One region of the Paenibacillus pedocola genome, then DNA from elsewhere that is predicted to be linked to it. Evidence: a T-box and tRNA genes for the amino acid it is inferred to sense, from the RefSeq annotation. Region 1 holds a T-box; the other holds one or more tRNA genes.
What was found. The T-box of region 1 lies ahead of QU597_RS22505 (valine--tRNA ligase). A T-box ahead of a tRNA ligase gene usually reads a tRNA of that ligase, here a tRNA-Val.

Region 1 (6,337 bases):
ACCCAGTACAGCAGCATCGCTTTGAGATATGTATAGTTCAAGGCTACATCGGGATGTGTCCCGATTGCTATGCCTACAGCAGCAACAAACAGTGACAAATCGAAAATTCGCGCTTTTGACATCATCGCCTGACTTCCTTTCCCAGAGTTATACCGATTATACCCGAAATGGCGAAGTGTGATAAAAATATATTTTGAAAATTTACAGGCTATTTTCTTTGTTGTACAAAAGAGACTCTCACCCATGTCGGGGAACCGGCGCCGGTCATATAATACTTTGTTCATTAGTGAATTCTATTAGCCGGGGAGAGGGATTCATGAGGATATTGCTGGTTACCTACTGGGGACTCACCAATATGGGGGGAATCTGGACGTACATGAAACAACTCTCAGACAAACTGGGCGAGCAGGGGCATACGGTAACGCTCATGGGCAGCCATGTGGAGAGCAATACCTTATATCTGCTGAACGAGAACGCTTTTTTTGACAAAAAAGCTTTTTATACAGCGCTGCTGCCTTATCTGGATCCGCAGAAGTTTCCCCATTTGCATCAGGAGCATGGCATTTTCAGCTTTGAGCTGGGGCGCTATGTATTCGAAGGCGGGGCTGCGGCGCTGGGCCTGGAGAATTATGATGTGATCCATGCCCAGGATCTTATTTCCTCTTATGCGCTGCGGCGGATTATGAAGGTTCCGGTACCGCTGGTTTCCAGTGTTCATGGGGCTCTGGCCCGCGAGTCGTTTTATGAATACAAGGGGCTTGAGCCGGGGCTGACAAAGCTGGAATATGAGCGTCGGCCGATCTGGAGCTATTTCCGCCGGATCGAACAGCTTGGTGCGAACGCTGCGGACCTGATTATGGTCTCATCGGAATGGATCGGGCAGCTGGTGGTGGAGCTGGGAGTGGAGCAGAAGCGGATTCACCTTCAGCCCTATGGAGTCAATCTGAAGGAATATGAGGTAAAAGCGGCAATGCCCTCACCGCTCCATCTGGATCACGGGCGGAAGGTCATTATGTATGCCGGACGTCTTGAATATATCAAGGGAGTTCATGTATTGATCAGTGCACTTGGCATTGTGAAGCAGCAGCGCCGGGACTGGATCTGTGTGATCGTCGGGAACGGCAGCCTTATGGAGGAGCTGAAAGGGCAGGCGCAGGAGCTTGGCATCCAGGACTTTGTTTTATTCCCCGGCAAAATAGACAATATCCCCGCTGCCCTGGCAGAAGCGGATATTTATGTCCAGCCCAGCCTGCAGGATACGCAGCCCTTTTCGGTTACTGAAGCGCAGCTTGCCGGCATTGCCCCGGTTGTAGCCGGTACGTCAGGAATGCCGGAAATGGTACAGCACGGGGTAACGGGCTGGATTGTGCCTCCGGAGAATCCGGAGGCGCTGGCGAAACAGCTGGAACAGCTGCTGGAAGATGACGAGCTGCGGGCCAAGACAGGAAGTGAGGCGAAGTGCTGGGCTGGGCGCAGCCGTTCACTGGATGCGATGGTGGAAGGGACACTCAAGGGATACCGCTTGGCTGCAGGGATGCAGGGATGGCCGCAGCCAAGCGCTGCTGCCGGTATATTGCATTTGATCAAACGGAAAGCCCGGCCTATTCCCGGCGCTTTTCATCCTGCAGATATCCTCAGTCTCACCGACCCCGGTAATCCTCTGGAGCAGATTTTGCGCAGCAGACTTCCGGCAGAATATTGGATTCCCGACGCCAGCATCCTCTCCGGTAAGTGAAGTAACCCGTGACTTATGCTGTTGTGTCCAAAATAGTCATGCCTTCCTGATTGAAGCATATACATGAGTGGAGTAACATTTTGGGCTTATACTCTGGGCTTGTCTCAGAGTTAGATTATGCCAAGAAGGAGGACATTTCCCGTGTTTGACCAGTCCCACGGCTTGCGGTTTGATATTTATGAACGCATCCACCTACCTGCAGAACTTCCGGGAATAGCTGAGCTGGAAGAGGTGGAGCTGATTCCGGATATTCAGGTGATTCAGCGGGAGGACCGGGCCGAGCTCTACGGCCAGCTGCTGCTCACCGGACTTTACCGGGGAGAGAATGACCGGACCGAGCGTCTGGAGCATTCCATTCCCGTTGAAATCACAGTTCCGCTGACCCGGGTCAGTTCACTTGATGACATAGGGGTGGAGATCGAAAACTTCGATGTTGACCTGCTTACAATGCGTACTGTCAACATAACAGGCGTGCTCTCCCTGCGGGGAATCGGCGGAACGGATACTGGGGCCGCCTGGCAGCAGGAAGAATACACAGTTGCTTATTCTCCGGAGGATGAAGGCCGGGGAAGTGATGCTCCGGCTGAACCCCGTGAGCATGATAACGATGCCCTGTATGAGAATTCGCTGTGGACCTACGGCGAAGGTGCGGCTGAAGCCCCGGCAGATGAACACGAGAATGCTGTCTTTACAGCAGAAGCTCCAATAAATCCGCTTTTCGTGGAAGGCTCTGTCTACACTCAGCCGGCAGGCTCATCAGCACAGCTGCAGAAGGACAAGGAAGCGAAGCTGCGGACGCATAGCTTTGATTCCCACAAAGGCAATGCAGAGCCGCTTTCCGGACACTTTTTTGGTGCTCGGGAGAAGGCGGAAGCTGCCAATACGCTTAACTCTCCGGAATTAGCGCAAGTCTCAGGCAGTGCTTTCCCGGATGCTGTTATACCTGCTGCAGCACAAGTGACTGATTTTGAAGAAAACGCAGCTGGGGCAGGGGATTATGCGGGTAACCGGGAAGAACCTACGGTTGCTGCCGAAGCAGAGGATAATGCTCCGCCTGAGGTTCAGGCTCAGGATGAAGAGGTGCTCCCCGAGCCAGCAGAATATAAGGAGAATGAAGTCTTTCATTCACCGGAGACGCTGCCCGCCCAGGAAGAAAAGACTGACTTGAAAATCGCTTTAGGAAGCAAGAAGGAAGAAGAGACCCCTGCAAAGGAGCATCTCACATTTTCTTCATTGCTCAGTTCAAGCCGTGCCCATAAGGAGCAGGAGACTGCCGCCCTGAGCGGAGCGGTTCCTGCTGCGCCTATTCCTGAGGCCGGGAATGATAGTGAATGGAAGAGCCGCTTCATCGGCGGATTGGGCGGCGCGGATCTGTTCCGCAAAGTCCGGCTCTGCATTGTACAGCGGGAAGATACTCTGGACACTATTGCCGAGAAATATCAGCTGAGTGCACGGGAACTGGTCATGTACAACCGGCTGTCCGGCCAGAATGTGGAAGAAGGTCAGGTCTTATACATTCCTTAGAGCTTTGTGAACGGCATGAATAGGTACGAAAGAAATCTCTCCTTATAAAATGGTTGGTCGCACTTCCATTTTTCAGAAAGGAGAGGTTTCTTTTTGTATTTCGCCAAATATTTTATTTAGGCGGTATAAGTCCCGCGGTTTGTGCGTATGCTGGTTGACTAGGAATAGCACTAACTGTATTATGGGATTAAGTAAAACTTAGCTAAAGACTGGGAACGGGAAGAGTAGGCGGTCAGCCCTTCAGAGAGCGGAATTGTAATTGCTGTGAATTTCCGCAGGATGCAGCCACCGAAGTCGCCCCGGAGTCGCCCTTCTGAATGCATACCCTGAATCAGGGCTGCAGTGTAGGATGTGGCCGGATGCAGCCGTTATCTGCGTGAGTGTCGCGCTAAGCTCTGGAACCGTAAGGTACCCGGGCAGAGGTTTATTTTCTGTTAGCGCGAAACAAAGGTGGTACCGCGAAAGAATGGCCTTTCGTCCTTTGAGACGAAAGGCCTTTTTGTATTTTCATGACCACAAACAATACAGTTATCTTAATGGAGGTTCAGAACATGGCTGATCACAACACTAATGCGGCAGCGGAGCTGCCGGACACGCAGGCTGCGGCAGACAATGCCGCTGCTGACAATAATGCCAAGAGCGAAATGCCGACTACATATGATCCGAAGGCGGCAGAGCAGAAATGGTACACCTACTGGATGGAGAACGAATTCTTCAAGGCCGGCATGCGGCCTGATGCCGAGCCTTACAGCATCGTAATTCCCCCGCCGAACGTAACGGGCATGCTGCACATCGGGCATGCGCTGGATTTCACGCTGCAGGATATCCTGATCCGCACCAAGCGGATGCAGGGCTTCGACACCCTGTGGCTGCCGGGAACGGACCATGCCGGGATCGCTACCCAGACCAAGGTGGAGCAAAAGCTACGCCAGCAGGGAATTTCACGCCATGATCTCGGGCGCGAGAAATTCCTGGAGCAGGTATGGGCCTGGAAAGAGCAGTATGCCGAAACCATTCACGGGCAATGGGCGAAGATGGGGCTGTCTCTGGACTATTCGCGTGAGCGGTTTACTCTGGATGAAGGATTGACCAAAGGGGTACGCCAAGTCTTTGTTGAGCTGTACCGCAAAGGCCTGATCTACCGCGGCAAGCGTATTATCAACTGGGATCCGGCTGCGCGTACCGCATTGTCGGACATCGAAGTAGAATATAAGGAAGTTAACGGACACCTGTATCACCTGCGTTATCCACTTAAGGACGGCAGCGGCTTTATTACGGTAGCGACTACACGTCCTGAGACGATGCTGGGTGATACAGCGGTAGCGGTGCATCCTAAAGATGAACGCTACAAAGACCTGATCGGCAAAACTCTGATTCTGCCGATTATCGGCCGGGAGATTCCGGTTATTGCCGATGATTATGTAGAGAAGGAATTCGGCAGCGGTGCGGTGAAGATCACTCCGGCCCATGATCCGAACGACTTCGAAGTAGGTCTGCGCCATAACCTGCCGCAGATTAATGTGATGGACGAAGGCGGCACGATGAATGAGGAAGCCGGACCTTACCAGGGTCAGGACCGCAGCGAATGCCGCAAGAATATCGTTGCTGATCTGAAGGAGCAGGGTGTTCTGATCTCCATCGAGGACCATGTGCATCAGGTTGGACACAGCGAGCGTTCCGGGGCAGTAGTTGAGCCTTACCTGTCCACCCAATGGTTCGTTAAGATGCAGCCGCTGGCCGAAGCCGCCATCACTGCACAGAAGAACGGTGAAGGCGTTAACTTCGTGCCGGACCGTTTTGAGAAAACCTATCTGAACTGGATCGAAAATGTACGTGACTGGTGTATTTCCCGCCAATTGTGGTGGGGACACCGCATCCCGGCCTGGTACTCTGAGTCTACGGGTGAAGTGTTTGTAGCGTATTCCATCGAAGAAGCCCGCGAAATCAGCGGTCTTGATGATCTGAAGCAGGATGAGGATGTTCTCGATACCTGGTTCAGCTCCAATCTGTGGCCGTTCGCCACACTCGGCTGGCCGGATGAGAACAGCAGCGATTATCAGCGCTTTTATCCGAATAACGTCCTGGTTACCGGCTATGACATCATTTACTTCTGGGTAGCGCGCATGATCTTCTCCGCACTCGAATTTACCGGCAAGAAGCCGTTTGGTGATGTCTTCATGCACGGTCTGGTACGTGATGCAGAAGGACGTAAAATGTCCAAATCGCTTGGCAACGGGATTGATCCGCTGGATGTGATCGAGCAGTATGGTGCGGATGCCATGCGGTACATGATTTCAACGGGCAGCACGGCCGGACAGGATCTGCGTTTCCGTATGGAGAAGGTAGAGCAGGCGCGTAATTTTGCCAATAAGATCTGGAATGCTTCCCGCTTCGCACTGATGAATCTGGAAGGCGTAAGCTTTGCAGATATTGACATTACGGGTGAGCTTACTACGGCGGACCGCTGGATTTTACACCGCCTGAACGAAACTTCTCGCGATATTACGCGTCTAATTGACTCGTACGAGTACGGTGAGACTGGCCGTCTCCTGTACAACTTCATTTGGGATGATCTGTGTGACTGGTATATCGAGTTCGCGAAGCTGTCGCTTTATGGTGCGGATGCAGCCGCCAAAGCCAAGACCCAATCAGTGCTTGCCTATGTGCTGGACCGCACGCTGCGCCTGATTCATCCGTTCATGCCGTTCATTACCGAGGAAATCTGGCAGCATCTGCCGCATGAGGGTGAGACGATTACCCTGGCGCAGTGGCCTGTGTACGATGCGGCGCTTGAGAACCCTGAGGCCGTTGCAGAAATGAACCTGCTGATGGATGTTATCCGTGCGGTTCGTAACATCCGTGCTGAAGTGAACGTGCCGATGAGTAAAAAGGTTGAGCTGATCATCAAAGCCGGCAGCGAAGAAACGCTCAGCATCATTACCCGCAACGATAATTACATCGGGCGTTTCTGCAATACTTCTTCGTTCGAAGCAGGCCTTAATCCGCAAACTCCGGATAAGGTTATGTCCGCAGTAGTTACAGGAGCAGAGCTCCTGCTGCCGCTATCCGGTCTGATCG
Region 2 (6,337 bases), 2.3 Mb from region 1:
GTTCAGGAACCCTATCCAACAACTAGTAGCTGCGAGGAACGCAAGAATAACTGGCACCAATTGATTATTAGACAAGCTAATACACCCCCAGTATTCCAAATGCTAGCATTAAATAATTTTGGATTATGTACTTTATATCACCGAAGGAGATAAACAATATGAGCGGCAAAACGGGTAATGAATGGGCAAACGCGGCTACCTTCCGGTTCCTAAGCTGTACCGTTGCTGGGGGTAGTAATCTATCATGGCATATGTAAGACGTCAAATGATCAGTACGGCGGCCAGTTAACCGGGTCAACTACCAGCATAGATTGGCTCATCGTCGGCGGAGAAAGCGGCCATAAAGCCCAACCTATGCATCCATGGTGGGTGCAGGAGCTTTGGGACAAGTGTCAGGCTGCCGGCGTCCCTTTCTTCTTCAAACAGTGAGGGGAGTGGAAAGAGACCCAAGCTCTACGATGCAACGAGCCGGCGATTTAAAGGCAAGCAGGTAGCTGGCAGGGAACTGGACGGCAGAACATGGAATGAATCTCGGGGATGGTTACAGTATTGACGTAGTAGACGCAAACTGTGCAGTAAGGTGGGGCGTAGGTACCGAAATTTCTAACGAGGGTAGCTCACAATGAATGTCGTTGTTTTGTTGAACTAACGTTACCCGTTCCATGAACGCTAAGTATATTGCTATTTAATTAATAATATCGTGTTGTTGACCCTCTTTTGGGTCTTTTATAACAACCCATTGGTCCTGTATAACTTTGTACTTTTCAATGCAGTAGTCAAAAGCTTCATCAAACGTTTCAAACCATAAATCGGCAAATCCACTCTTATCTTCTTGTGTATCATACAAAAAAACATAAACTCCATTTTCATTATCGTAAATCATAAGCTTTCTAACATCATTAACATGTTCTTTAAGAAGGGCATACATTCGCACTTCGTTACCCCCAATTCATTTTTGCACCATTTTACCATTAAACAAATCAGCTCGGTAGCTAAATGAGTTTTTTTGCCAAGAGTCATAGTGACTGTTGAATAGTACGACGATACCAGGGAGTAGGAGTATCCCTCCTCTCCCAAAGGTTCAATAAATTACTTCTTCTTTTTGAAGAAACCAAACAAAAACAAGAGAATTAAAATAACGATTATAAATTTCATCGGTATCACCTCATTTTTTGGGATTATAGCATGATCTGCACGATTGATATAGGGGGTAGAGGATGTAAAAGCCTTCCTCTCCCGCAGGGAGGATATAAGCAATGGGTGAATCGAACAGGGCCATTAATAAATCAACATCAGATTATCCTTCAGCTCTCACGGCACAGAAGTTGAAGAAGTACTGGGCATCGGAAAACGTCAAACATATTAAATTTTGGACTATTTCATGTGGTACGGGTTTTGCAAAAATGATAAGAATATCTAAAGAACTCTTCCTGTTGGAAGGATAAAAAAGCTGGTGCCGAAGATGGCACCAGCTTTTACTTTAGTCTAGTACGGGGTACCATATCGGCACCAATACCATTTGTGATTTGATATGAGGAGGAGGAAAAGAAAAAAAGCCTTGGTATACAAGGCTTTTTGCGTATAGGACGGATGGGGTTCGAACCCATGACCCCTACCCTGTCAAGATAGTGCTCTCCCGCTGAGCTACCGTCCTGCAACGAAATTTATAATACCACAGGATGTCAGGTGAGCGCAATATTTTTTTCAGGGATAAGGTTAATCGTGGTTTTTAGGTATTGTGAATGAAATTGAAAATTATGGTAAAGTAAACGGATATCATGGTATCTTAAGTGGGACGAATTAATAAAGGGAGTGAGCGGAAATGGCGACGATTTTTAATGAACACAATATTTCTTTTACACAAAAACAGTCTCCGGTACCGGAGTTTGCCTGGCATACCAGTGAAAGGCTGGCGAATATGGTCGGTTCGAAACATTTGATCTTTGATATCCGGTCACTCGATCCGGGAAAGTATTCTTACCCTTATCATTTTCATAGAAATGCGGAAGAGATCTTTGTGATTATGGAAGGAAAGGCAATGCTCAGAACGCCAAAAGGAATTGAGGAGCTGGGCACAGGCGATGTTGTGTTTTTTGAAACAGGTCCGGAAGGAGCACATCAGCTGTTTAATCATACAGAGGCGCCATGCAAGTACTTGGATCTGCGGACGAATAACGGATTAGATGTGGCGGAGTATCCTGATTCCGGAAAAATCAATATTTTGCCGTACGAAGAGCTGTATCAATCCGAAGACCGGGTGGATTATTACAAAGGCGAAGACAAGACCCGGGAGAAGTGGGAGCAGCTATCCGGAAGTTCTTCCAGCTATTCTGACAAAGGGGATAACAGCCAGTGAAAGTAACGATGCATGAGACAGATGTAGATGAAGCTGTATTAAAGTATGTGGTTATTGTTGCGAGACAGGGTGAGCAGTGGGTAATGGCAAAGCATCGGGAACGGTCGACATGGGAGTTTGCCGGCGGACATATTGAGCCGAATGAATCCCCGGATGAAGCTGCGGCCAGAGAGCTGTTCGAGGAGACTGGAGCGGAGGAATACACCTTATATCCAATTTGCATTTACTCGGTTGTCAGTGAAGGAGTCCCCGAGAGCTTCGGCAAACTCTATCTGGCAGCCGTTCATAAGTTCGGACAACTCCCGCAATATGAAATGGGGGAAATTAAGAGCTTTGCGGAAATACCTGAAGAAGTAACGTACCCGATGATCTACCCTTCGCTTATGGCCAAGGTGAAAGATTTCATGAGGCAGGATGAGCAGGTCTAACTAGCTGTATAAGGCAAGGCTTAATGAATAATTAATTATTGATTTGGAGGTGCCGTCATGGCAATGCCCGTTCATATTGTAGCGGTCGGGGGAATTGTTGAAAATGAGCAAGGTGAGATTCTTTTAGTCAAAACCTTTCATGGAGGCTGGGTGTTTCCCGGCGGGCAGGTGGAATCGGGGGAGAATCTGCTGGATGCGCTGGTAAGGGAAATCCGGGAAGAGAGCGGAATCGAGACGGAAGTCTCCCATTTAATTGGCGTCTATTCCAATACAGGAATGTACAAATGGCATGATGGTGTAACAGATGTGCCTACCAAAGTGATGCTAGATTATGTATGCAGACCGGTGGGTGGTACATTAGCGGTTTCTGAGGAGACGTCGGAGAGCTGCTGGACCGCAAAAGAGAACGTGCTGAATATGATCACGAGCGCTGCGATCCGGACGCGTTATCAGGCTTATCTGGATTTTAAGGGTCAAGTAGCTTACATGGCCTATGAGACCAGACCTGAATTTACAGTGAGTGTGACGAGACATATTTAGATTTTATCCAATCGAGAATAAGCCCTGCAGCCAAAAAAGTTGCAAAGTGAAAGAGGTAGGCGGGAAACCTTAGCGCAATCAGCGCACTGCTGCCGGACCATTTGATGCTGTGTACACTGGTCATCCAGCTGCTGAAGGGCTCAGTGAGCACAAGCGAATCAACCAGCGGATTGCCCCGGACCAGCAGGATATTTGCAAAGCCGCTTCCTAAGTAGTCGCTGTAACAAAGAGCAATGCTGAGGATAGACAGCCAGAAAGTGTATTTTCGTATTAACAAAAGAACCCACCCCACTTCATGACAGTTGAATACAAAAAATTAACTTTGCTCGTCAGTATTGCTGCTGAATGAACTCGTAATCATAATAAAATTGTTCCACAGCTTGCGCTCCCAAATCGTTGTAGATGATCAGTGCTTTATCTGGCAAGTTCCAGGAATACCCTTGAAAATTGGCATCGTTTCTAGAAGTGCCTTCACCATAAATATTGGAGTATTGTTGTGTCAGCTTGTCAGCGAGCAAAGTTCTGGCATTATCATCTTCTATATAATAGATATAGCCGGCTATGCTTAATCTGGAATTGCTCTTTTGCGGGAATAAATAATAAACATATGCGCTGTCAGATTCCGGTGACAGGTAAGGGTACTGCAAAATCTTCACTGCACCATCGGCCAGAGTTTCAAACGGCAGTTGCTCACTATCCCTGACCTCAGCAATGCTCATACCTACGTATGCACTGCGAAACAAAGGCTCTTGTTTGGGAGAAGAAGAGGCAGTCAGACACAGGAGGGTGAATAGAATAAGGGATTTTCTCATAGGGTTACCTCTGAATAAGTTGGATGTTGCGGGACAATAAAGCTGATTATCATTAAATACCCGGCACATTAATATTAATCCTGTCCTCCAGCATATGGCAATCAGGAATAACCGCATTCTCAGTGAAATCCGGTTATTCATTTTAACCAGAAGCGCTCTTTCTTCTACTATGTGCTCATTTGATCCTCCCAAAGAGCTTCTGCCGAGGAAGGTTGTTTAATAATCCCCGCAATCGTCAAAGCTGGAAACAGCAGATGATGATAGGAGGAAAAAGCAAATGCGCAAATTCAAGTTACCGGTAACCGTTCTCTGTCTGGCGCTGCTCCTGGGATTAACCGGTTGTATGGCAGCTTATCAGGCTCCAGATGCTGTGGAAATACACCAAATGACGGACATGGGCGGCAAGCAGAGTAGTTTATATGGTCCGCTGTCACCCGTAATGCAGGATGTCTATGACCGTTCCATCTCCACAGAAGTCTACTCGGCTGAATAAGCCCTGCTGCCCCCGCCGTGGCAGGAGCAAATGTACTTCCCTATACAGGTAATCAAAAATTCAGTATAATAGATCAACTATTGTTTAGACATAGAGAGGGGACAAAGGGAGAACATGGCGGCGGAAATTGTACATGTGACTACAGATGAACTGCTTCAGATGGGACTGGATATCCGCAAAAAGGTATTTGTTGACGAGCAGAAGGTACCGGCGGAAGAAGAAATTGATGAATACGATGTGATCAGCGATCAGGCGCATCATATGCTGATTATCGATAACGGCCTGCCGGTAGCCACCGGACGCCTGATTTATTATAAAACGGGAACTGCCAAGATGCAGCGGATTGCTGTGCATAAGGATTACCGGAGCAAGGGATACGGACGTGTTCTGCTGATGGCACTGGAGGAGCGGGCCCGGGAGCTGGGTCTTGAGTTCTCCGTGCTCGATGCACAGTGCCACGCAGAGGACTTTTACAGTAAGCAGGGCTATGAGGTTATCTCTACGGAGCCGTTTTATGATGCCGGTATTTTACATGTAAGAATGCAGAAGAAGCTGTAACGGGCACAGGTACATATTTTGTCGGTGCTGAGGGCAGGATAGGGGTGAGCCGTATGGCTAATCCAAGCGTGAAGGAATGAATCCCAAGTGATGAACAATGAACGCGAGCGGTTTATAGCCGCCCAAAGAAATGGTGACGGTGACCTGATGAAGTTTCAGACTTCCTCAGGACGGGTGCTGGATTACCAGCAGGCACTTCAGGAGGTTCAGGCCGGCAGTATAGCGGGAGTGAACGTGTTCAAAGGAAGAGACGGGGAGATGTATATCCGCGGTGATGCAGACGGTGATCCAAGCAATAATCTGGATCAGCTGCCGCAGTTTTAAGTACGGCTGGACAAACGCTATTAAAGCGTACTTGTCCGGCCTTTTTTTTCGTGTATTTCCAAAAAGTTTAGCAGATATTACATCGCATAGATTACATGCTGCTCCAGAAAGGTCATCTCAGCAGTTTTTCCCTCGAACTCAGGCTTATGATCGCTATAATGCATCAGTCGGATCACCTTACGGACGTCTTCGGGCAGAGACAATAATTCACTAAGCGTTGTATGAACATCGCCGGGACCTTTAAGCTGGCAATCGTGGAAGATTTGGCGGATCCCCTGCTTACGGACCAGCTTCAGGAGCAGTTCAGGTTGAAAGATCATATCGGCACTATAAAAGATATCTCCGCCCAGCAGCAGAGAGTAGCTGTCTTTGCCGCGGATATGGGGTGTGCGGAGCAGCTCCAGTGTGAATTCGGTGGAGAGCTTATAAGGAGAGCCAGGTTTCAGCAGCCTGACCTCAAACGCGTCTTTTAGAGAACTTGGGTTCTGTGCTGGTGCGGGGCTGTTCTTTTGAAAACTCTCCCACAGCGGTTCAGCTAATGTATCGGCTACCAGCAAGATCATCTTTCTGCCGAATTTAGTTTTCATAAGCCTGGAAAGCTTAGGAAGACCACCGACATGATCATCATGGATATGGGTGATGAGGACGGCGTTTACATCCGCGAAGGATCTGCCCAGCTTCTCCATTGCCAGCAGAGCTGTCGTTCCACAGTCGATCAGAAGTGTGTAATCCCTGCTCAGAAGCAGCCCGTTATTATTATAGTAGTTTTTGGCAAAAGCATCGCCTGTACCAAGCATTTGCAGATTTATGGACATCGTATCGTTCC

Region 2: it has a tRNA-Val gene. The T-box ahead of QU597_RS22505 (valine--tRNA ligase) is inferred to sense a tRNA for this amino acid. The anticodon was not compared.

What each region holds. Positions count from the first base shown of each region.
Region 1 is NZ_CP134223.1:5,079,818-5,086,154, reverse strand. Features, by position in the region: gene QU597_RS22520 (GGDEF domain-containing protein) at 1-125, opposite strand, end outside; gene QU597_RS22515 (glycosyltransferase family 4 protein) at 317-1,735, shown strand; gene QU597_RS22510 (LysM peptidoglycan-binding domain-containing protein) at 1,877-3,259, shown strand; T-box leader at 3,462-3,744, shown strand; gene QU597_RS22505 (valine--tRNA ligase) at 3,904-6,337, shown strand, end outside.
Region 2 is NZ_CP134223.1:2,770,395-2,776,731, forward strand. Features, by position in the region: gene QU597_RS28770 (DUF5131 family protein) at 223-429, shown strand; gene QU597_RS11865 (hypothetical protein) at 686-928, opposite strand; gene QU597_RS11870 (hypothetical protein) at 1,257-1,445, shown strand; tRNA gene QU597_RS11875 (tRNA-Val) at 1,583-1,654, opposite strand; gene QU597_RS11880 (cupin domain-containing protein) at 1,823-2,356, shown strand; gene QU597_RS11885 (NUDIX hydrolase) at 2,353-2,784, shown strand; gene QU597_RS11890 (NUDIX hydrolase) at 2,842-3,324, shown strand; gene QU597_RS11895 (hypothetical protein) at 3,296-3,601, opposite strand; gene QU597_RS11900 (hypothetical protein) at 3,654-4,136, opposite strand; gene QU597_RS11905 (hypothetical protein) at 4,414-4,629, shown strand; gene QU597_RS11910 (GNAT family N-acetyltransferase) at 4,744-5,187, shown strand; gene QU597_RS11915 (DUF3892 domain-containing protein) at 5,275-5,511, shown strand; gene QU597_RS11920 (MBL fold metallo-hydrolase) at 5,589-6,326, opposite strand.